One region of the Pyramidobacter porci genome, then DNA from elsewhere that is predicted to be linked to it. Evidence: riboswitches for the same ligand, from Rfam matches in the RefSeq annotation. Region 1 holds a riboswitch; each other region holds the start of a gene.
The links. Region 1 has a riboswitch for thiamine pyrophosphate ahead of thiE (thiamine phosphate synthase). Riboswitches for the same ligand answer to the same signal wherever they lie in the genome.
Positions count from the first base shown of each region.

Region 2: it holds a riboswitch for thiamine pyrophosphate, as region 1 does, so the genes downstream of both, thiW (energy coupling factor transporter S component ThiW) here and thiE (thiamine phosphate synthase) in region 1, are expected to answer to the same signal.
Region 3: it holds a riboswitch for thiamine pyrophosphate, as region 1 does, so the genes downstream of both, thiT (energy-coupled thiamine transporter ThiT) here and thiE (thiamine phosphate synthase) in region 1, are expected to answer to the same signal.

Region 1 is NZ_VUNH01000008.1:64,157-71,967, reverse strand. It holds gene FYJ74_RS08090 (APC family permease) at 1-728, opposite strand, end outside; gene FYJ74_RS08085 (amidohydrolase) at 778-2,409, opposite strand; gene thiD (bifunctional hydroxymethylpyrimidine kinase/phosphomethylpyrimidine kinase) at 2,533-3,327, opposite strand; gene thiE (thiamine phosphate synthase) at 3,354-3,995, opposite strand; TPP riboswitch at 4,103-4,213, opposite strand; gene FYJ74_RS08070 (thiamine diphosphokinase) at 4,251-4,895, opposite strand; gene FYJ74_RS08065 (lytic transglycosylase domain-containing protein) at 4,888-6,936, opposite strand; gene FYJ74_RS08060 (HD domain-containing protein) at 7,084-7,811, shown strand, end outside.
Region 2 is NZ_VUNH01000003.1:185,898-193,708, reverse strand. It holds gene FYJ74_RS04145 (hypothetical protein) at 280-600, shown strand; gene FYJ74_RS04140 (D-alanine--D-alanine ligase family protein) at 810-1,877, opposite strand; gene FYJ74_RS04135 (flavin reductase) at 1,940-2,542, opposite strand; gene thiM (hydroxyethylthiazole kinase) at 2,739-3,542, opposite strand; gene thiW (energy coupling factor transporter S component ThiW) at 3,526-4,056, opposite strand; TPP riboswitch at 4,203-4,305, opposite strand; tRNA gene FYJ74_RS04120 (tRNA-Lys) at 4,411-4,486, opposite strand; tRNA gene FYJ74_RS04115 (tRNA-Leu) at 4,507-4,591, opposite strand; gene FYJ74_RS04110 (radical SAM protein) at 4,920-5,828, opposite strand; gene FYJ74_RS04105 (phosphoglycerate kinase) at 5,898-7,091, opposite strand; gene gap (type I glyceraldehyde-3-phosphate dehydrogenase) at 7,093-7,811, opposite strand, start outside.
Region 3 is NZ_VUNH01000004.1:19,800-27,610, reverse strand. It holds gene mgtE (magnesium transporter) at 1-1,081, shown strand, start outside; gene FYJ74_RS04720 (MFS transporter) at 1,134-2,372, shown strand; gene pgsW (poly-gamma-glutamate system protein) at 2,621-3,541, shown strand; gene FYJ74_RS04710 (carbohydrate kinase family protein) at 3,733-4,689, opposite strand; TPP riboswitch at 4,807-4,916, shown strand; gene thiT (energy-coupled thiamine transporter ThiT) at 4,956-5,459, shown strand; gene FYJ74_RS04700 (hypothetical protein) at 5,482-6,510, shown strand; gene FYJ74_RS04695 (class I SAM-dependent rRNA methyltransferase) at 6,660-7,811, shown strand, end outside.

The DNA of each region.
Region 1 (7,811 bases):
AGCGACAGCGGCAGATTGCGCTTCGGGTCCTTGATCTCCTCGGTGACGGCGTTGAGGTTCGTCCAGCCCTCGTAGGCCCACAGCGTCGCCAGCGTGGCGAAGCCGATCATGTTCAGCACCTTGGAGAAGGGCACCGGTCCGTCCATGGGCGTGAAGGAAAGGTCGGGCGAGACGTCGCCCATGAAAAACGCCGAACCCATGATGATGAAGATGGGGATCAGCTTGGCGACCATCGTGACGTTCTGCAGCACGGAGCCGCGCTTGATGCCGAAGCAGTTGTAAGCCGTAAAAGCGATCAGGATGGCGGAAGCGGCGATCTGCGCTGCCACGCCGCCGAGGCCGAACATGGCCGTCAGCGCCACCGCGCCCGCAGCCAGCGAAGCGGGACCGGTCAAAAGCCAGCTGTTGAAACCGCTGATAAAGCCGACCAGCGGGTGATAGGCTGTGTTCAGGTACACCGTGACGCCGCCGGCCTTGGGGATCATCGCCCCCAGTTCGGCGAAGCACAGGCCGCCCAGCAGCGAAATGACGCCGCCCGCGAACCAGCACAGCAGCGCCAGCCCGAGGCTGAAGCCGGCCCGCTGCAGAACGTAGGAGCCGAGATAGAAGATACCGCCGCCGATCATGATGCCGCCGAGGATGCTGACGCCGCCGAACAGCGTGATCTCGCGCTTGAACTCCGTCTTTTCGGAACTGAGCTGAGAAACGAGATTCTGATTGTCCGCCATTTTTTGTTTTCCCCCTGAGAAAAGTCGTTTTATCCGCGTGCGCGGTCCCTTAAAACACTTTTTCGCCGCCGATATACGTCGCCGTGACCTTGGCGGCGAGGATGTCGCGCTCCGGACAGTTCAGCAGATCGCGGTCCACCGTGATGAAGTCGGCGTACATGCCGGATTTGATCTTGCCCTTCACGTCCTCGTCGTGCGTCGCCCAGGCTCCGGCCGCCGTGTAGCCGTAGAGCGCCTGCTCGCGGCTGAGGATCTGCCGCGGCAAAAACGGTCCCTCGCCGTTCAGGTCGCGGCTGGTGACCGCGCAGTACAGGCCCCGCATGGGATTGAAATCTTCCACGGGCGCGTCGGTGCCGAACGGCGCGTGTACTCCCGATTCGATGTAATCCTTCCAGGCGTAAGAAGTGCTTCCCAGTTCGCGGCCGACGCGGTCGAAGACGATGTGCATGTCGTAGTCGATGAAAATCGGCTGGATGAAGGCGACCACGTCGAGCTCCCTGAAGCGCTCGACTTGGCGCCGGTCGGTGATCTGGCAGTGAACGACGCCGTGGCGTGGATGCACGTAGGGCATAGCCTTGCGGGCGCGCTCGACGGCGTTCAGCGCCATTTCCATGGCGCCGTCGCCGATGGCGTGCATGGCCACGGGCATGTTGTTCTCGTGCGCCTTCAGCACTAATGCGTCGAGTTCCTCCTGCGTGTAGGTCGGCAGGCCGCGCGTCGAGGGATCATCGGCGTAGGGCCGGCGCATGTAGGCCGTGCGCGCCCCGAGCGATCCGTCGGTGAGCAGCTTGACCGTGGAAATCTTGAAGCTGCGGTTGCCGTAGCTGTCGTCCAGTCCCTTGCGATCGAAGAACTCGTCGAGCTCGGCCTTGGTGGGCAGCAGCGCCTGCTCTCCCCAGCGCACCTTGAGCCGGCCGTCTTCAGAGGCGTCGCGCAGCAGGCGCATCATCTCGTAGGCGCAGCCGTCGGGCGTGTACTTGAAGTCGTCCGACTGGATGCTCGTGATGCCGCAGGCGAACAGATCCTTCTGGCAGACCAGTACCATGTTCAGCAGCGTCTTCAGTTCGGGCGCCGGCAGGTTGGCTTTGATGGTGTCGACGATATGTTCCTTGACGACGCCGTCGGGCGAGCCGTCGGGATTTTTGCCGGCGAAAGCGCCCATCTTTTCCGCCGCGGCCGCGTCGAGTCCGATCAGCTCCATGGCCTTGGAGTTGAGTACGCCGACGTGGAAGCACGTGCGCATGACCAGCAGCGGGTACTCCGTCGTCACCGCGTCGAGATCGGCCGCCGTGGGATAGCGCTTTTCATCGGTGAAGTAATCGTGGTTCCAGCCCTCGCCGAGCAGCCACAGCCCCGCGGCCGGATCGTACTTTTCAAGACCTTTCTTCATGCGCTCGACGATCTCGCCGACGGATTTCGTGCCGCGCAGATCGACGGCGCCCAGCTTCGACTTCGCGTAATGGAGAAAGTGCATGTGGCTGTCGTTGAAGCCGGGCATCAAAAACGCCCCGCCGCAGTCCAGCACTTCGAGATCTTTTTGCGGATGCTCCTTCAGATACGCTTCCGCCCCCCTGTCGCTGCCCACGTAGGCGAAGAAATCTCCGACGACGACCGCCGAATCGGCGCCCGGGTTTTCGCGGTCCATGGTGGCGATCGCCGCATTGCGAATCCATAACGACATGCAAACACCTCGCCTTATTTGTATAAAACCGTCAGCTTTCAACGGTCGTTTTTTGATTATTAAAATTTTGATTTTGGAGAATTATAACAATGCCGCCTCACCGTGTCAACGTGAGATCCGGTATCAGTCCGCTTCTCTGACGGCCCAGGCGTGATCGAGCGGTCCCGGGCCGCGCCCGAGATTCAGCCCGGCCCGCAGCGCGCCGGTGACGTAGGCTTTGGCGCGGCGCACGCTTTCTTCGACGCTGCGGCCCATGGCGAGATGGCAGGCGATGGCCGACGAGAGCGTGCAGCCCGTGCCGTGCGTGTTGTGATTGTCCAGACGCGGCGAGTTCAGCCAGACGGGGCGTCCTTCGCTGAAGAGCAGGTCGTCGGCGCAGTCGGTCAGGTGTCCGCCCTTGATCAACACGGCGCCGCCCAAACCGGCGGCGAGGCGCCGGGCCGCCCGTTCCATGTCGTCGTGATCGGCGATGGCGAAGCCGCAGAGCGTTTCCGCCTCGGGGATGTTGGGCGTGATCACCGTTCCCAATGGCAGCAGTTCGCCGCGCAGCGCGCCGGTCGCGTCTTCGTCGAGCAGGCGCGAGCCGCTGGTGGCGACCATGACGGGGTCGACAACGATGTTGCGCGCGCCGAAAGCCTTGAGCCGGGCGGCGATGGCCGAGATGATGGCGGCGCTGGACACCATGCCGATTTTCACGGCGTCGGGGCGGATGTCGTCGAAGACGCAGTCGATCTGCTGCGCCACGAATTCCGGCGAAGCTTCGAGCACGCCGAAGACGCCGGTGGTGTTTTGAGCGGTCAGCGCCGTGATCGCGCTCATGCCGTACACCTTGTGGGCCGCCATGGTCTTGAGGTCGGCCTGGACGCCGGCGCCGCCGGAGCAGTCGGAACCGGCGATCGTGAGAACTTTATATATCATCGGAAAGACTCCTTTGCGAAAAAAATTCAGGCGCCGAAAATTTCGTCGGCGAGACGGCGCAGGCGGCGCGCCGACACTTCGACGTCGGGCGCGGCGAAGAGCGCCGAGACGACGGCCGCGCCGCACAGCCCCGAGCCTTTCAGCCGCGGCAGATTGTCCGCCGTGATGCCGCCGATGCCCACGACGGGGATGGAGACAGCCTCAGCGATGCGTTTCAGTTCGTCCAGCGGCAGCGCGGCGGCGTTGTCCTTGGTGCCGGTCGGAAACAGCGCCCCCGAACCGAGATAATCGGCGCCGTTACGCTCGGCAACGACGGCCTCCGCCACGCTGTGTGCCGAGACGCCGATGATTTTGCGCGGGCCGAGCCGCAGACGCGCCGCGCGCGGATCCGCATCGTCCTGCCCGAGGTGGACGCCGTCAGCGCCGCAGGCCAGCGCGATCTCGACGCGGTCGTTGACGATCAGCGGCGCGTTGTACCTTTTCACGACGGATTTGATCGCCAACGCTTCGGCCAGAAAAAGGTCGTCGGGCAGATCTTTCTCGCGCAGCTGCACCATCGTGGCGCCGCCGCGCAACGCTTCTTCCACCGCCTGCGCCAGCGTCTTCGCGCCCAGCCAATGGCGGTCGGTGACGGCGTAGAGACGCAGCGATTCTCTTGAGCAGATCATGAGTTTCCCTTCTTTCATCAGAAGTGTTCACCAGAGGCGTTCGCCGCGGGGGGCGATTTTCGCCGCAGATAAGGACGGGGGAGAGCCGGCGTGCCGGCTCTCCCCCGTCCTTTTCAGAAAGCGCTTCCTTCGCCGGCATGATCCCGTATCAGGTTCAAAGGGTCGAGGCCGTGCGGCCTCCTCTCAGCCCGTCTGTGCGGGCTCCCCTGCGTGATGAAGTTCCCGTTTGAAATTATAGTTCCTGCGGCGCCCGCGTCAAGCGCGCAGCATTTCTTCCAGACGGCCGTCCTGCCACAGGACGACGAGCGTGCCGCGGGCGACGGCCACGGAGCTTTCCCGGCCGGTGAATTCGTTGCTGACGCCGAGGGCGACGAAACTTTCCAGCGTCGCGTCCGTCAGTTCGTATTTGAGGCCCCGCAGCGTGACGCCGCAGGCTGGTTCGCTCAGGCAAAACAGCGAGAGGTAACCGCGGTGCGCGTCGCTGAAATACAGCTCGCCGTCGGTCAGCGCTGTGGCGGTTTCGTTTTTTCCGATCAGAAAGCCGCGCGCGCCGCGACGTGAAAGGTACATCAGCGTCTGCAGGTTGGCGAGCGTGTGCCCCAGCCGCCCGCCGAGCCCCCCCAGCAGGGCGAAGCGCTCGTAGCCGAGCGACAGTCCTTCTTTGACGGCGAGCGCCATGTCGGTATCGTCCTTGACGGGAGAGCAGCGCACGACGTTGCGGTGTTTAGGCACATAGCCCAGCGAGTCGAAGTCACCCAGCGCCATGTCGATCGTCGCTCCGTGGCGGCGCAGCGATTCATAGCCGCCGTCGGCCGCGATCACGTAATCGCCGGGCAGAGGCGCGAAGGCGGGGGCGTAGAACTCGCCGGCTCCCGCGATCCAGCAGACGGACTTATTCATGGACGGGCGGAGTCTGGCCGCTGGGGGGCGCCTTTTGGGCGGTTTCGCGCTTCTCTTTCTGCTTGGCGTAGAAGTCGCCGTAGAGCTTTTTGTACACTTCGTAGTTGCCGAGGACTTTTTTGACGTAATCGTTGGTCTCGCGAAAGGGAACGCCTTCCATCCAGGCGTCCTGTTCCCAGCCGCCGCGCTCGGCGTTCCATTTGTTCACGTTGCCGCCGCCGGCGTTGTAGGCCGATACGGCCCAGTCGAGGCGCTTGAAGCGGGCGATCAGGCCGCCGATGTGCGACGCGCCCATGGCGATGTTGTCGGCGGGATTGTAGGGACTGTACTTTTTCAGGCCGATCTTTTTGGCTTCGCCGGCCGCCGTGGCCGGCATGAGCTGCATCAGGCCGGCCGCGCCCACCCAGCTGGTGGCGCGGGGATCGAACGAGCTTTCCTGCTTCATGATCGACCAGACCAGGAGAGGATCGACGCCGAACTTTTCGGCCTGCGCTTCGACGGCGGCGCGATAGGGGCGCGGGTAGACGAGCTCCAGCAGGGCGCGGGGGATCTCGCGGCCTTTCAGTTTGCTCTCGATGGCGCCGTGCAGGTCGGCGTACGCCTGTCCTTCGAGGCCGAGCCAGCGAGCCAGCTGAGAGCGGCGCATCCGGCTGGGCAGATCGTTTCTGCCGGTCAGCAGCATGCGGGCGTGGGTCATGAAGCCCCAGCGTTCCAGTTCGCTCGCGGGAGCGGGGGCGAGGTCCTTCGGCAGCGGCGCGTCAGCGATTTTGAGCGAGCCTCCGTCGAAGGCCATAAAGCTGTAGATGCTCAGGGCGTGATCGTCTCCCAGTTCTTTCTCGTATTTTTCCGCTTCGGCGGCGCGCCCCAGATCGTTCAGCGCTCTGACGTGCCAGTAGAGCAGGCGGGCGGCGCTCAGGTCGCCGGGTTGAGCGGCCGAAAGTTTCCAGTTTTTCAGCGCCGTCTCGTAATCTTTGCGGCGGAAAGCGTCCCAGCCCTTGCCCCAGAGCAGCGCGTTCGCGCGCGTCCCATTGGGAAAGCGTTCGATGTAATCGTCACGGGCTTCTTCGGCTTTGCTCCAGTGGCTGGTGGCCAGCGAATAGAGCGCCGACGCGGCGCGGAACGCGTTTTTGTCATCGGCGGCCTTGAGCATGGCGCTCAGCGCCGCTTTTTCCGCCGCGCCGCCGATCATCAGCGACAGGCGCGAGAGCGATCGGGCCACGTAATCGCCGTCTTTTTTGAAGGCGAGCTTCTCGAAAAGCGGCGCGGCCAGCTGCGGTTTCCCCAGGCGCTGATAGCACATGGCCAGGTAGTAAGTCCCCGACTCGCCGTAAGCCCCGTCCCATTTGAGCTGGCTCAGGAATTTGACGCCGTCCTGATAACGGCCGTCGAGGTAGGCGGCGTAGCCGAGGCGGTAGCTGCGCTGCAGCGACGAAGGCGCTTTTGCGGCGATCTTGAGCGCGGCGGCGTTGCGCGGCTCCAGCTTGAGCAGGCGCAGCGCGTCGGCGGACTTCATGCGGCCGAGCTTGGCCAGCTCGCTCAGCATTTCCGCTTCCTGATCGTCGCTGCTGGTCGCGTCGGCCATGCGGCGCAGCCATTTTTCCTTCTCGTCGACGTTCTCGGTGAGGCGGAAGAGCAAATACATGGCGTAGTAGCGTGCCAGCCGCGGCGTGAATTTTGCCTGATAGAGCGCCAGTCCGGCTTGATAGGCCTCCCCGGGCCGTCCGGTGCGTTCCAGCGCCAGCGCTTTGAGCAGGCTCGCATAGGGGACGACGCTTCTGGGATAGCGGCTGCCGATCTGTTCCATCACTTCCAGAGCGTCGCCCCAGCGCGACTGATACCAAAGCGCGTTCGCCGCCAGCGACAGGGCGCGCGGCGAAAGTTTTTCCCGTTGTTCGAGCAGCGTCTCGACGGACTTCCAGTTGCGGCTCAAGAAGAATTTCTCCGCGGCCTGTTCTTCGGGGGAAGGCTGTTGCGCCGCCGCCGTCAGCGGCGGGACTGTCAGGATCAGAAACGTCAGCAGCGTCCGAATGATTTTTTTCATGGTCAAACCTCCTGTTCGTCCTCGAAACGAGAGCGCGGTTTCGAAGATCCTTTATTATAATACATGAAGACCGGCCGGGCTGTCATAAAACGGCGCCATCCATTATAATCGGTGCGGAATCCCCGCTGAAGGAGGGACGAACGTTTCATGATTTCAAAAGGCCTGATGGAATTGATTTTTTCCGCCTCGAGCATCGAGCGCTGGAACGACCATCCGCGCACGGCCCAGTTCACCGAGATCGACAAGCAGGCGCACAAGGCGATGATCGCCTATTTCATCGCCCGCGCCGAAGAAGACCGCGGCCGCGCCGTCGACTGGAACCGGCTCGTCGCCAACGGCGCGTTCAGCTTTTTGCACCGCGTGCTCGTCACTGACATCAAGCCGCCCGTCTTCCACCGCCTCATGCAGGACCGCGCGCAGCAGCGTCAGCTCAACGATTGGGTTTACGCCCAGCTCGAGCCGCTGTTGTCGCCGCTCGATTATCCGCTGTGCGGGCAGTGCCGCGCCTATCTCGGATCGGTGCCCGACAGCCTCGAAGACCGCATCCTCGGCGCCGCGCACTACATCGCCACGCGCTGGGAGTTCGGCTTCATCTACTATTGGAGCAAGCCGCTGTACGGCATCGAAAAGACGCGCGAAGAGATCATGGGCGAGATCGAAAAATACCGCGATCTGGCCGCGGTGGAGGACATCCTCTCGCCGGAGGGCGGTGCCTTCAACGACCTGATCAGCCTCGTCGGGCAGCTGCAGTTCCAGAAGCGCTGGGCGCAGGTCCAGCGCCTGCCGCCCACGTCGGTGCTCGGCCATCTGCTGGTGGTCGCGCTGCTGAGCTGGCTCATCTCGCTCGAGATCGGCGCGGGCGCGCGGCGGCGGCG
Region 2 (7,811 bases), on a different contig from region 1:
CGCCCGCCGGCGACAATCAGTTCGAACGCAGACGGAACGTCGCAAGACGCGGTTTCAGCCTGCCCGGCCGGCGCCGCCAGGGGCAAAAACGCGGCGCACGCGGTTGACAAGTGCAGACGTCGTTTCATTCGTCACAAAATCTCTCTTCCTTTATTCCTGCTTCAATGATATTAGCTTTAACTAACCTATATCAAACAGTTTAGCACAAAAAATATAATTTACAAAGAGAATGATTTCGATTAAAAATATTCGATAAAGTAATTACAAGAGAGGCAAAAGATGAACACGGAGCACCGCGGCGGCGTTTCGTACGCGAAAATTGAAGAGCTGCCGATGATAGATTCGAATTTTCTTTATGGAACGACGCAGCGCCGCCTTTCCCCCCCCCTCCTGCCAATTCCAGCTGAGAATGGATATCGCCTCCTGCGTTGTGCCGCTCCTGAACGGCGCAGCAGCCCGCCGTTCAAAAATTTCTTTCCGCGCTCTGAACGAAAACATTCGTTTCGCGCCCGGCAAAAAGCTTCATTGACGGCGAGTATCGGAAACGAAGACGTCCCCCTGTCACGCCCTGCGAATAATATTATTTCTCAATTGAAATGACGAACACAGAGGCGCTGCGAGGGAGATTCACAAAGCGAGCTGCGCAGACTGCGCAGCAGTCGAGGTAGTTCTGAGCGACTGAACTCCCTCGCGGCGCCCGGCAAGCTATATTAGCGCTTTTATCAAGAAACAGTATAAAAACAGGGGAGTCGCGGCCGATATCGGCCATGACTCCCCTGTTTTTTCTTACATTCCGGATCGTTTTCTTCTCAGCGACGCCGCCGCGTGACGGCGGCGCCTTCGATCAATTTCTCCACCAGGGCGGGCAGCGGCACGCCGGCTGCTTCCCAAAGCTTGGGGTACATGCTGATGGCCGTGAAGCCGGGGATGGTGTTGATCTCGTTGAAGACGACGCGCTCCGTGCCTTTTTCGAGGAAGAAGTCGGCGCGCGAAAGGCCGCGGCAGTCCATGGCGCGGAAGATTTTTTTCGCCATGGCGCGGATCTCTTCGCGTTTCCCCGCCGGCAGCGGCGCGTCGACGACGGTGCGCGAAGCGCTGCTGCGGTATTTGGCGTCGTAATCGTAGAACTCGGCTCCGGCGAGGATCTCGCCCACGCCGCTGGCTTCGGCGTCCCAGCCGCCGAGGAGCGCGCATTCCAGTTCACGCCCGACGATGGTTTCTTCGGCGATCACCTTGCAGTCCTGAGCGGCGGCGAGTTCCAGCGCTTCGACAAGCTGCGCGCGGCTCCCCGCCTTGGAGACGCCGCAGGACGAACCGGCGTTGGACGGCTTGACGAAAACGGGATAGCTCAGCGCGGATTCAATGCGGCGCACGACGCCGTCCATATCGTCCAGCTCTTCACGGCGAAACGCCGCGTAACGCGCCTGCGGGATGCCGCAGCGCTCCAGAACGGCCTTGGTCGTTGCTTTGTCCATCGTCGCCGCCGACGACAGCACGTCGCAGCCCACGTAAGGGATCTGCGCCAGCTCCGCGATGCCCTGCGGGCAGCCGTCTTCGCCGTAAAGGCCGTGCAGGACGGGGAAGAGCACGTCCACGCGCTCGAGGGAAAAGCGGCCTTCGTCGCTGAGCAGAACGCTTTTCAGCGCCGCGTCCGGCAGCAGCGCCGCGCCTTTGCGGCTCTGACGCCACTCGCCCGAAGCGATCTGATCGACCGACTCGACGTGGAGCCAACGCCCTTCTTTGGTGATGCCGATCAGCAGCAGGTTGTATTTTTCCCTGTCGATATTGCGGGCCACCGTCGCGCCCGAAACGCAGGACACCTCGTGCTCCGACGATTGGCCGCCGAACAGCAGCGCCACTTTTTTCTTCGTTTCCATTTCATACCTCGCTATAAATCCCGGACGCGTTCCCAAACGTGTCCTCGTTCTTTTTTCCCAAACTACTCGATCCGCTCGAAATCGGACGCGCCGTGTTTACAGAGCGGGCACACGTAATCAGGCGGCAATTCTTCGCCTTCGTACACGTAGCCGCAGATCTTGCAGCGCCAGCCTTTTTTCTTGCCCGCCTGCGGCCGGGGCTTGACGTTCTCGTGATAGAAGGCGTACGTCGCCGGCTCTGTGCCGGACATGATCTCTCCGCCCTCGATGTCCGCGAGGAACAGCGAATGCGAGCCCAGTTCCCACGTTTGCAGGACTTTTCCCGAGAACCACGCGTTCACGTGTTCGGTCGGGACCAGAATTCCGTTGGCCGTGCGGATGGTCTCAACGCCGGCAAATTTGTCGGCGCCGCGCCCGCTCTGGAAGCCGAAGCGCTGGAACAGTTCGAACGGCGCCGTGGTATCGAGGATCGCCACGTTGAACCGCCCCGTGCGCGCGATCATGTCGTGAGTGTAATTCTGTTTGCAGACCGAGACAGTCACATGGACGGGGGCTGCCGACACCTGCGTTACCGTGTTGACGATGCAGCCGTTGTCCTTGCCGTTTTCCGCCGCGCTGAGCACAAAAAGGCCGTACGTCAGCTGATGCATAATTCGCGAATCCATAAAGAAAACCCCTTCCTCTGCCCCGAATCCCGCGGCGCAAGAACGGACTCCGCGCCGCGCCCTCCTCGCCGCGTCGGAAACAAAAACTCCGGCCCCCGCCGGACATTTCCTCAGCAACCCCAGCGCAAGCGTCGATTATTTTTCTTTTTGATTATACCATGCGCTCCGTCTCGTGTGAGGAAGGAGCGGAGAACGTTCAGCCCTCGGAATATTTTGCTCCTCCCATGAATTGAGCCTCATCGAGGCTGTAAAGAGTGTCGACGAACAGGTCGCGGAAATGCGCCGGACCGCGGCGCGCCGAGCGCGTTCCGGCGGCGGCCAGCTCGCCGCTCAGCTCCACGGCGGCGCAGACGGCGGCGGCCGCGAGCGGAGAACTTTCGACCGCATAAGCGGCGCCAAGCAGCGACGACAGCATACAGCCCATGCCCGTGACGCGGGTCATCATCGCGTCGCCGTTACTGACGCCGAACGCACGACGTCCGTCGGTCACCGCATCGACAGCCCCGGAGGAAACGACCGTGCAGCCATGCCGCCGCGCCAGAGCAGACGCGACTTCGGCGGCCGCCGTCTCCTCGTCCGCGTCGACGCCCGCCGCCGTTCCCGTATCGCTGAGCAGGGCGCGAATCTCCGCGCCGTTGCCGCGCACGCAGGCCACGTGAAATTCTTCCAGCAGCTCAATGCAGCTGCGGCGACGGAGCGACGAAGCGGAAACGCCGACCGGATCGACGATGATCGGATGCCCGCACGCAACGGCCCGCCGCGCCGCTTTTCCGATGGAATCCAGCTGCGAAATCGCCCCCAGGTTGATCACCAGTGCGTCGGCATGGAGCTGCACTTCTTCCACTTCGTCGGGATGGGCGGCCATGAAGGGACGCGCACCGGCAGCCAGCAGGACATTGGCACAGTCGTTCACGGTCACCGGGTTCGTGATGCAGTGGACGAGAGGACGGCGGCGGGAAATCTTCTCCCACACCGCCCACAGTTCAGCGAGCGTCGCCATGCCGTTGTCCCGAGAAAAAACGCTCAGCTTCGAGCAGCCCTAATTTTTCCATGGCGACGGTGATCACCGCGCCGATCGCCGCGCCGCCGGCAGAGCTGATCAGAAACGGCACGACGAAGGTCAGCAGCGCGGCTTTCTCGTTTCCCAGTACAAAACGCGCCACGGGATAGGACAGCATCCCGCCGATAATCCCCGTGCCGGCGATCTCCCCCAGCCAGGCGGCGGGGAGCCGCCGGACCGCGCGGTACATGACGCCGGCAAGCAGCGCACCGCACATGCTCCCGGGGAACGCAAGCGGCGTGCCGGCGCCGATGAGGTTGCGGATCAGGCTGGCGACGAACGCCGCCGCCACGTTCCATAGAGGGCCGAGGAAGACGGCGCCGAGAATGTTGGCCAGATGCTGCGCCGGCGCGCACTTGGCCCCGAACACGGGAAAAGAAATAAACGATCCCACCACGGCGAACGCGGCCAGAACGGCCGTAAACGCGATTTTTCTGACTCGTAAATTATTCATGGACGCCTCCTTGAAAACATGCTCCTAAAAAGCTTTCGCTCTCTTTCTTGCTCATCTGTCTGTGCGGCGCCGACGCCGGCTTCACTGCCGGTCCGGACGATTCCCGACAAAAAAAGCGGTGCCCTCTCGGACACCGCCATTACGTTCGTTCACACATCTTACATCCCTCCGTTGGCATTATCCAATTCAGGTTCCGGGTCGAAGCTCAGCGCTTCCTCTCAGCCGTTTCCAGCTCCCCGCGTCAGATTGTTCAATTGTGAAAACAGACGGCCGTTTCCGTCTGCTGCCGTCACGCTCTTCGTCACCAGCGAACGATACAAAATAACCCGGCGTGAAAAGCCGGGAGAAATACCCTGGTGGATCGTACAGGACTTGAACCTGTAACCCTCTGATTAAGAGTCAGATGCTCTGCCAGTTGAGCTAACGATCCAGACTGAAAACTTATGAACTTGGTGCGAAGGAGGGGACTTGAACCCCTACGCCCGAAGGCACCAGATCCTAAGTCTGGCGCGTCTGCCAATTCCGCCACCCTCGCAACGCGCCTCGCACGACACGGGGAATTATAGCATCCCCGCGCCGGGCATGACAAGTGGATTTTTCGCCAGGAGCAAATGATCGCCAGAAGTCGAAATATTCAGCTCTTTCGGCGTTGCAAGCGGAACGACCCTACGAGGAGAAGAGGAAAACGACCCATGCGCGAACGCTGCAGCGCCCTTGCGTTCGGCTCTTTAATTAAGAAACAGTATTATTCGCGTAAGCGATTGCTCCGCATTTTTCCGACTCCGGCGCGAACCACAATCGCAAAACAACGCAGCGGCTGGAAGAAGACGCGGTCAGCCGCACTGTTCTTCCAGCCGCTGCGTTTATGTTTCTTCATCGCGGGCGACGTTGCGTCCGTCGAAGACGGGAATGAATTTTTCCATCGCCGTCCGGCCGCGCTGGACGAAGCAATTTTCCATGCCGAGCTTTTCGGCGTGGGCCAGCACCTTGTCGTACTCGTACGTCGTCAGGCGGCGATTCAGCTCGGGGCAGCCAGCGGCCTGCGGCATGGGCGTGAACTGGTTCATCAGGCTCACGCAGATGTCCGAACCGAAAGTACTCCACAGATAATCCAGCAGCCTCAGGCTGTCGCGGGAGTGCCCCGGCAGGATCAGATGCCGCACCAGTACGCCGCGGGTCATCAGCCCGTCTTTCATCACGAACGGCCCCGCGATCTCGAACATCTTCCCGATCGACGCCGAGGCGTAGTGAAAATAATCCGGCGCGTTGGAGTATCGCACCGCCAGGGAATCGTCGCAGTATTTCAGATCGGGCAGGAACACGTCCACGGAGCCGCGCAGCGTTTCGATCGTCTCCGGCAGCTCGTAGCCGCCGCAGTTGTACACGACCGGCAGGGAAAAACCGTTCGCTTTGCCCCGATCGAGCGCCTCGACGATCTGCGGCACGTAATGCGTCGGCGTCACCAGATCGAGCGAGGCGGCGCCGCGCCGCTGCTGTTCGAGAAAAATTTCGGCCAGGCGTTCCACGCTCACGTCGATGCCCCGCCCTTGGTGGCTGACGGCATAGTTCTGGCAGAAGACGCACTTCATGGTGCAGTGGGAGAAAAAAACCGTGCCGGCGCCCTGCGCGCCGGTCAGACAGGGTTCTTCCCAGCGGTGCAGCGACACCAGCGCGACGCGCGCCAGTTCGCCGGCGCCGCACCAGCCTTTTTGCCCGGCCCGCCGGTTCGCTCCGCAGCGGCGCGGGCACAGGTCGCATGAACTCAGATCCATCGTTGCGCTTCCCCCATATACAAAAATCGCCCCGGAGAACGTTTCTCCGGGGCGATTTTACTCTCTCGGCTACTTCATTTCAAGCGCGGCGATGCCGGGCAGGCTTTTGCCCTCGCAGTATTCGAGGCTGGCGCCGCCGCCGGTGGACACGTGAGACATCGCGTCTTTGAGGCCGAATTTTTTCACGGCCGAAGCAGTGTCGCCGCCGCCGACTACGGTGAACGCGCCCTTGGCGGTGGCCGCCGCCAGCGCCTCCGCCACGGCGCGGCTGCCGGCGGCGAACGGTTTGTTCTCGAACACGCCCATGGGACCGTTCCAGAGCACCGTCCTGGCTTTCGCTATTTCAGCCGCAAACGCTGTGGCTGTTTCCGGGCCGATGTCCAGTCCCATCAGACCGTCGGGGACTGACGACGCGGGAACCACGGAACACTGAACCTCGTCGCCGATCTCCGCGGCGGCGATCACGTCCGTCGGCAGCAAAATCTTCACGCCCTTCGCCGCGGCGCGCGCCAGCACGTCTTTGGCAAAATCCACATGCTCGGCGTCGTACAGCGATGTGCCGATCGTTCCGCCCCGCACGGACAAGAAGGTAAAGGCCATGCCGCCGCCGATCAGGATCGTGTCGGCTGTGTCGAGCATGTGTTCGATCACGCCGATCTTGTCGGAAACTTTGGCGCCGCCCAGCACCAGCACATACGGTTTTTCCGGATCGGATTTGACGCGCTCGAGCGCTTCCACTTCGCGGGCGATCAAAAAGCCGGCGTAGGCGGGCAGCACGTGAGCGACGCCTTCGGTGGTGCAGTCGCCGCGGTGCGAAGCGCTGAAAGCGTCCATGACGAACAGATCGAACGGTTTTGCCAGCAGCTTGCTGAACTCGGGATCGTTCTTCTGCTCCTCGGCGTGAAAGCGAGAGTTCTCCAGCAGCAGCAAATCGCCGGGCTTCTGCGCCGCGACGGCCGCTTCGACCTCCGGGCCGACGCACTCGGGAACGAAACGCACCGGATGCCCCAGCCCCTTTTCCGCGTCTTCGCGGATCTGTCCCAGCGACATCTCCGGCACGACCTGCCCTTTGGGACGCCCGAAGTGCGAAACCATCGTCACCCGCGCGCCGCCGGCCAGCAGCGCGTCGATGGTCTTTTTATGCGCGACGATGCGGGAATTGTCCTTGACTTTGCCGTCTTTGAACGGCACGTTGAAATCGACGCGGACCAGAACTTTTTTGCCCTCCAGGGGCGCTTCGGAGATTCCGCGCAGCCTCAGCATTTTACAGCCCCTTGGAGATCACGTAGTTGACCAGGTCGACGCAGCGGCAGGAATAGCCCCACTCGTTGTCGTACCAGGCGAAGACTTTGACGAGTCCGTTCATCTCGATAGTCTGATCGGGCGCGAAAATGCTGGAGCGGTCGTCGTGAATGAAGTCGGCTGACACGCACTCGTCGGTGACGTAACCCACGTAGGGAGCCAGCGCGCCTTCAGCCGCCTTTTTCACGGCTGCGTTCACTTCGTCGGCCGTCACCGCGCGGCCGGGGACGAAGGTCAGATCGACGATGGAGACGTCGGGCGTGGGCACGCGCAGCGCCATGCCGCTCAGCTTTCCTTTCAGGGCCGGAATGACGAGCGCCACGGCCTTGGCGGCGCCGGTCGTGGTGGGGACCATGGAACAGGCCGCCGCGCGGGCGCGGTAGTTGCTCTTCTTGTGGGACTTGTCGACCAGGTTCTGGTCGCCCGTGTAAGAATGGACGGTCGTCATCAATCCCTTTTCGATGCCGAACGCGTCGTTGAGGATCTTGGCGATCGGCGCCAGGCAGTTGGTGGTGCAGGACGCGTTGGAAACGATGTGGTCCTTGGCGGGATCGTACTTTTCCTCGTTGACGCCCATGACGAACGTCGCCACGCCGTCGCCCTTTCCCGGCGCGGTGATGACGACCTTTTTGGCGCCGCAAGCGATATGCGCGCCTGCTTTTTCGGCGGTGACGTTCTTGC
Region 3 (7,811 bases), on a different contig from region 1:
CGGGCTGTTCCTGTCGCTGCCGGAGCGCCTGCTGCCGGAGCTGCTGAACGCCCTGCCCTCGCGCCAAAAGCATCCGCTGCTGGAAAAGCTGCCGAAGAACCTCCAGAAGCTTTTGCAGCCCAAAAAGGAGTGGCCGGAAGATTCCGTCGGCTACATCATGAGCGGCAACGGCGTGGTCCTGTCGCCGCGGGACACGGTCGCCGAAGCGCTGGACAAGATCCGGCGCGACGCGCCCGGCAAGGATCTGGTCTACCACTGTTTCGTCATCGACGGCGAACGCTTCGCCGGCACGGCGGCGCTGGAAGATCTCGTCCTCGCCGTGCCGGAAGTGAAGGTTGCGCAGCTCACGGAGGAGGACTGCCACGCCGTGCCGCCGGAGATGGACCGAGCCGAGGCGGCGCGCGTCATGTCGCGCTACGACGTGCAGGTGCTGCCGGTCGTGAAGGACGGGCGGCTTCTCGGCGCGCTGCCCTTCGACGACGTGCTCGACGTCATGGAGGACGAAAATACGGAGCTGTTCCACCACGCCGGCGGGCTTTACGGCGACAACGACGAGGGCAGCCTGTGGGGCGAAGCGCTGCGGCGCTTTCCGTGCCTGCTGCTCTGTCTGGTAACGGGCATCCTCACCACGGGCATCATGGAAAATTACGAGGAAATGCTCTCGCAGGTGCTGGCGCTTTCGTTCTTCGTGCCGCTGCTGATCGATACGGGCGGCAACGTAGGCGCGCAGATCTCGGTGCTGATCATCCGCTCCATGGGGTTGGGACGGCTGGAGAACAATGTGCTGGGGCGGGTGCTGCTGCGCGAATTGCTCACGGCCCTGCTGCTGGGCGGCGCCATGGCGCTGCTGGCCGCGGGGCGGTCGCTTTTCATCGGCGCGGGGGGACAGGTCACGTTCGTGGTCGCCATGGCGATGGTCTGCGTGGTCGTCGCCTCCGACCTGCTTGGCGCGCTCATGCCCTTCGTCGTCAAGCGCCTCGGCTTCGACCCGGCGCTGATCTCCGGGCCGCTGCTGGCCACGATCGTCGACGTGCTCGGTCTGGCGCTGTACTTTGCCGTGGCCAGCGCGGTGCTGCCGTAGCCGTCTGTGAACAGTGGGAGCGCAACGCTCCCGAAGCGGGAAGAGGTTGAAAATGAATCGAAACGCGGAGCCGGAGGAAAAAAATTCGTCATATCGCTACGTCATTGCGGCGGTGAGCTTCATGTTCATGTTTGTGGCCATGGGGCTGGGCAACGCGCCCAACGGGCAGTATCTTGCCCCGGTGACGCGGGAGTTCGGTCTGAGCCGGGCCGATTTTTCCCTGACCTTCAGCATGAGGTATCTGTTCACGACGATTTTCAATCTGCTGTGGGTGAAAATTTTTACGAAAATCGGCATCCGCTGGACGATCGGCGTCGGCTTTCTGGTCCTCGCAGCGGCGTTTTTCATCTTTTCGTCTTCCAGCACGCTGCCCGGTTTTTACGCCGGCGGCATCCTGCAGGGCACCGCGCTGGCTTTGTGCACCAGCGCGTCCTGCTCTTATCTGGTGGACAACTGGTTCACGGAGCGCAAAGGCACCGTGCTGGGCATTGTCTTTGCCGCCAGCGGCATCGGCGGCGCCCTCGGCAACGTGCTCGTGGCGCGCTGGATCGCGCAGAACGGCTGGCGTTTCTCCTACCGTTTGACTTCGTTCCTGATCCTGGGCATCGGCCTCGGTCTGACGTTGTTCGTGCGCGTGCGCCGCAGGCCGGAAAACGCCGCTTCGGGAAAGGAGCGCGCGGAAACCTCCGGCAACGGACCGTCGCTTGCGGAGTTGCGCCGCACGAGTCGTTTTTACGCGCTGTTCGCGATTGTGTTCGTGCTTGGCTGGCTGTGCAATCCTGTCTATACGATCGCTCCCGCGCATCTCGTGGATCGCGGTTTCGATCCCGTCTTTGCCGGACAGATGACGGGGCTGATGTTCATCGTGCTGGGCGCGGCCAAGATCCTCTGGGGCGCGCTGTACGACCGCTTCGGGCTTCGGCCTGTGTTCCTGACGAGCTGCGCGTGCGGCGTCGCCGCGCTGCTGATGCTTTCCCGCGCCTCGGGCGAGCTTTCCGCCGTCGCGTTTGCCGTGCTGCTGGGCTTTGCCATGCCGGTGGAAACCATTATTGTGCCGCTGCTGGTGATGAATCTTCTGGGGACTCGGGCGTACACGGCTATGATCGGCGTTTTCTTCGCGCTCATGTCCGCCGGCATCGCCGTCGGCAACCCGCTGATCAACTTCGGTTACGGCCTCGCCGGCAGTTACTCGCCCGTGCTGGTTCTCTACGCCGGGCTCTTTGCGCTCTGCGCCGCTCTGTATCTGTGGTGCGAACGCGAGGCGAAACGTTTTGGAAAGAGAGCCCGTTGAAAGATCGCGACAGAAAAAACTCGGAAACAGCCGCTCCGTTTCTGATACTATTTCTTAATTAAAAAGCCGAACGCAAGGGCGCTGCGGGGGAGATTCACAAAGCGAGCCGCGCAGACCGCGCAGCGCTCGAGGTAGTCCTGAGCGACTGAACTCCCCCCAGCGCCCAGAAAACTATGTTAATACTTTCTATCAAGAATCAGTATGAGTTTTTGTTGTTCGTGCGCCGCGACGTCATGAAGGTGGGGACGATGAAAAGAATTTTCTTGTGCTTGATTCTGGCGCTGGCGGCACGCCCTGTTTTTGCCTTCGAAGACGCGAGGCAGAACGCTGCCGCCGATCTGATGCGCCGCTGCGAGACGGCGCTGTGGGAAGAAATGTTGAAACGCGTGCCCGATTTCGACGTGCGTCTCGATCCCGATCGCACCGGCTTGGTGGGCGAGGAGTTCACCGCGCTGGCCACGACCCCCGGCAGCTGGCACGACAAGCGCGCGGCCGCCCAACCGGAAATGGCCGGGGCCCTGGCCGGCTATCTGATCTGCGCCGGCGTCAGAGAAGGGGATTGGATCGGCATCAACTCCACCAGTTCCTATCCAGGTTTCACGATAGCCGCGCTCTGCGCTGCGCGAACGCTGAAACTGAACACGGTCTTCGTGCTCTCCTACGGCGCTTCCATGTACGGCGGCACGCTGCCGCAATTCACCGTGCCGGTGATGCTCGACGCGCTGCGCGAACGCGGCGTCATGGACGTGAAGATCGACGCGCTGACGCCGGGGGGCATGGACGACCGCATGCGCCGGAACGTCCTCGACGAGGACGTGCTGCCGCTCGTGCGCCGGCTCATGAGCGAGCGCCGCGAAACCTGCATGATCCCGGCGGATCTCCGCATGTCCATGGCTTTCCGGCAGATGCTCTTCGCTGCAAAGCCCATCAAAGCCTTCGTCAGCTGCGGCGGTTCGTGGACGAGCCTTGGCCGCAGCATGGAGGAAGGCGCCGTCCTGCCTCACGGGCTGATCATGCCGCCCTGGCCGGTGAAGCCGAAATCGTGGGATCGCGGCCTGATCATGGATTTTCTCGAAAAAGGCGTGCCCTGCGTCCATCTGCTCTTCACCAAAGGAGTGTGCCGCGACTGGGGTCTGCCTCACGGCACGGGGCCCGAACCGAATTTCTGATACCGATTTTCAATGGGAAGGCATCGTTGAAAATGCCGCGCATCGGCGCGGAAAAAATGAGAATTGACGATAAATCGGGACTGTTCCACGTGGAACAGTCTGCACGAAAAGAGCCTGACGATCGAGCGATCGTCAGGCTCTTTTCGTTTGTCGTTTTTTCGGCCTTCTTGGCGTTTTTCGCCGCCTTACGTTCACTGATGCGTGCCGTTGGCGCTGTAGATGTCGCGGAAGCGTGGCATGGCGGCGATCGCGCCCTGCTTTTCGCAGACTCGGGCGGCGACGGCCGACGCGCCGGAACCGACCCAGCGCGCCTGTTCGGCGGTCAGCTCGTCCCAGGCGGTGGCGTCGGGCAGGCTGAAGAGGCCGCGCAGCAGTCCGGCGGCGTAGCCGTCGCCGCAGCCGGTCGTGTCGGCGACGGCGACGGAGTAGGCAAAGAGGCGCTCGCAGACTTGTCCCGAAGCGATCAGCGAGCCCTGCGCGCCGGCGGTAAGCACGGTCAGCGCGCCGCGGCGCGCCTGATGCATGGCGGCGAAGCTGTCGTTGACGTCCTCGCCGGGAAAGAACCATTCGATGTCGTCGCGGCTGAACTTGACGAGCTGCGGACGGATCATGAATCTCAGCGCCCGTTCGCAGTAGTTTTGCTTGTCGGCGATCAGCGCGGGACGGACGTTGAGATCGAACGACACGGGAACGGCGGCGTCGTAAAATTTTTCCGCCAAGGCTTCCTGCGCGGACGCTCCCGGTTCGGAGGCGAGCATGACGCCGCCGCAGTGCAGGCCGCTGAAGTCGTTCGGGTCGATCCCCGCCATGTCGTCGGGCGTCACGGATTCGTCGGCGCAGCCCGCGCGGCGGAAGGCGAAGGCCGGCTGCCCCTGCGGCGTGAGACGCACTTGCGCGGCGGCGGTGGCGCGGTCTTTTTTGTAGAAGGTGAAGCGGTGATCGATGTCTTCGCGGTTCAGCAGGCGCAGCAGGGCGCGCCCTTCCTCGTCGCCGCCGATGCCGCCGCAGAAGGCCGTCGGCAGGCCGAGACGCGCCGCGCCGACGGCCGCGTTGAGCACGGAGCCGCCGGGCAGCGAGCTTTGCAGTTCGCCTGCGGCGTCGTAAAACTGGTCCATCAGCGCTTCTCCGAAGAACAGAATTGGTTTCATGGTCTTTTTCTCCTTTTGTGCCGCTGGGACGGCGCGTTCGTTTTCACAAGTCTACCATAGCCGGGCGCCTTTCGGCGAGACGGCCTTGACGCGTCCGCCCGGAACGATGATAATAAAAACAGGAACCGGGGGCGTCGGCGTATCCGGCTGAGAGGAGACGAAACGGTCTCGACCCTTGGAACCTGATCCGGTTCATACCGGTGCAGGGAAGGTGCGGGGTTTCCCCGTCCCCTGTAAATCTTTTGATTTTACGGGAGGTCTTTTCGATGTATCAACGCAGCAAAACGCAGTCGGTGGTGGAGGCGGCGCTGTGCATTGCGCTGGCGGTGGTGTTCTCGCGGCTGAGGTTGTTCCGTCTGCCTCAGGGCGGCTCGGTGACGCTGGAGATCGTGCCGCTGCTGGTCTACGCGATGCGCTGGGGACTGCTGAAAGGGATCGGCGCGGGCGCCGTGGCCGGTCTTCTGCAGTACGTGATGGGCGGCTACGTGGTCCATCCCGTGCAGGGGCTGCTCGACTACCCGCTGGCCTACGCCGCGCTGGGACTGGCGGCGCTGGGCGGGGAGCACGTCTTCGCCGGCATCCTCATCGCCGTGGCGGCGCGGATCGTCTGCCACGTGGCCTCGGGCGTGGTGTTTTTCGCGTCCTACGCGCCGGCCGGCACGCATCCGCTGGTCTATTCGCTGCTGTACAACGGCAGTTTCATGGCCGCCAACATGGTGATCGCGCTGATCCTGGTGCCTTTGATTTTGGCGCGGCTGAAAAAATTCTGAGCGATACGGGGGTGGCGCCGTCGTGAAAAGGAACCGTTTTCTGGAAGCCGCGCTGGGCGCTCTGCTGGCTCTGGCTCTGGCGGGCGTTCCGGCGCGGGCGTCCGTGGAGAGCGCGCTGGAAGCGTGCCGCGCCGAAAACGGCCTGCTGCCCGATCAGCCCGGCGGCGGCACCTATTCGTCGGAAGTGGTTGTGCGCGAGCTGCGCCTGCGGCTGCTGCAGAACGACCGCGAACGCTTCGAGGCGCTCTATCGCCTGGTGGTGAAACGCTTCCAGTCGCCGCTGATGCTGCTGTACCGCCAGCTGGACGCTTCGCTGAAGCCGGTGGCGTGCGAGAATCTCACCGCGACGGACCTGCAGTTCTGCCGCGTGCTGCTCGACGCGGCGGAGCGATGGAACGAACCGCGCTACCGCGAACGCGCGCTGAAAACGGCCGGGCGTATGCTGCGCTTCAACGTGTACCGCAGCGTGCTGATCAACGGCGCTTCGTGGAAGGAACGCAAATCCGGCATTTTCAGCATTTACGAGCCGAGCCACCGCCTCAGCCTCGGCGCCGTCGACGTGAAGGCGCTGCAGCAGCTGCAAAGTTTTTCTTCTCAGTGGGAGCCGGTGGCGCAGCGCTGCCTCGGCATCCTGCTGGCGGGAAGCGGCGCGCAGACGCTGCGGCTGTCCTACGACGTGGACAAGCGCAGCTACGTCGACAGTCAGGACGGCTCTCTCGACGCGCTGCTGATCATGGCCAATCTTGTGGACGGCGGCCTTGTGCCGCTCCATTCCATGGACCGGCTGGTGGAAAAGCTGCGCCTCGAGCCGGAATTTCTCGCGACGGGCGCGCAGGCGTCGCTGGCGGCCGCGTCGCTGGGCGCTTACGTGCTGGCCCAGGCGGGGCGCGCGGCGGAATCGCGTCAGGTCTTTCTGCTTCTTGAGGAACAGTTCGGCGCCGGCGGGACGCTGCTGCACGCGCCCGGTCAGGAGCCCTCGATCCTGCACAACCTCATGTATCTGATCGTGCGCGAGATCCTCGAGCCGAGAAGAGGCATGGAGAGCCGCTGAACGAGGAGCTTTTCTGAAAAAAACAACGAGGGCGGACGACCGGGGAAATTCGGCCGTTCGCCCTCGTTTTTGCCGCAAAAGCCGGTTCGCATGATGGTATAATGGCGAAAAATCGCGGCCGTTCAGGCCGGTCTTCGAGGAGCTCAATCATGAAACAGGAACGGCACTATCCGCGCTTCACCGTCACGCCCAAGGCGGAGCGCAGCGTCAAAGGCGGGCATCCGTGGGTCTACGGCGAAGAAGTTACGGACGTTCGGGGGCGGTACGCGCCCGGCGATCTTGTGGACGTGGTCGGGCGCGGGGACGTTTACCTCGGCACGGGCTTCGTCAACGATCATTCCAAGATCCGCGTGCGCCTCATTTCCGCCAACGCCAACGACCGCTTCGACGCCGCTTTCTTCGAGCGCCGCCTGCGCTACGCGCTGAATTACCGCAAGTCGGTCATGGGCGGTCAGTACGGCTGCTGCCGCCTGATCTTCGGCGATTCCGACGGCTTTCCCGGGCTGACCGTGGACCGCTTCGACGACGTGCTGGTGGCCGAAGTGCTGTCGCTCGGCATGGACAAGATGAAGCCCCTGCTGTTTCCCATGCTGGTGCGGCTGCTGCGCGAAGACGGACAGCGGATCAGCGGCCTGTACGAGCGCAGCGATTCTGCGATCCGCGACCGCGAGGGACTGCCGCGTTTCAGCGGCGAGTTCGCCATGGACGGCTGCTCGCTGGCGGGGCGGCGCACGGCGCGCATCTGTGAGAACGGCGTGCTCTACGACGTCGATTTCGTGGAGGGGCAGAAGACGGGCTTCTTCCTCGACCAGAAGTTCAACCGCGCCGCGGCGGCCCGCCTGTGCGCCGGTCTGAACGTGCTGGACTGCTTCACCCACACCGGTTCATTCGCGCTCAACGCCGTCAGGGGCGGCGCGGCGCACGTCACCGCCGTGGACGTCTCCGCAAGCGCTCTGGAGATGGCGCGTCACAACGCCGCGCTGAACGGCTGCCTCGACCGCATGGACTTCGTCGCCGCCGACGTGTTCGACCTGCTCGCCGGCATGGCCTGCCGCGCCCGCGGCGAGTACGGCATGATCATCCTCGATCCGCCCGCCTTTGCCAAATCGCGCCGCAGCGTGCGCGACGCCGCGCGCGGCTACAAGGAGATCAATCTCAAGGCCATGAAGCTGCTGCCCCGCGGCGGCTACCTCGCCACGGCCTCGTGCTCCCACTTCATGACCGGCGAGCTGTTCCGCCAAACACTGGCCGCCGCGGCCGCCGACGCCAAGGTCAGCCTGCGCCAGATCGAGGCCCGCGGC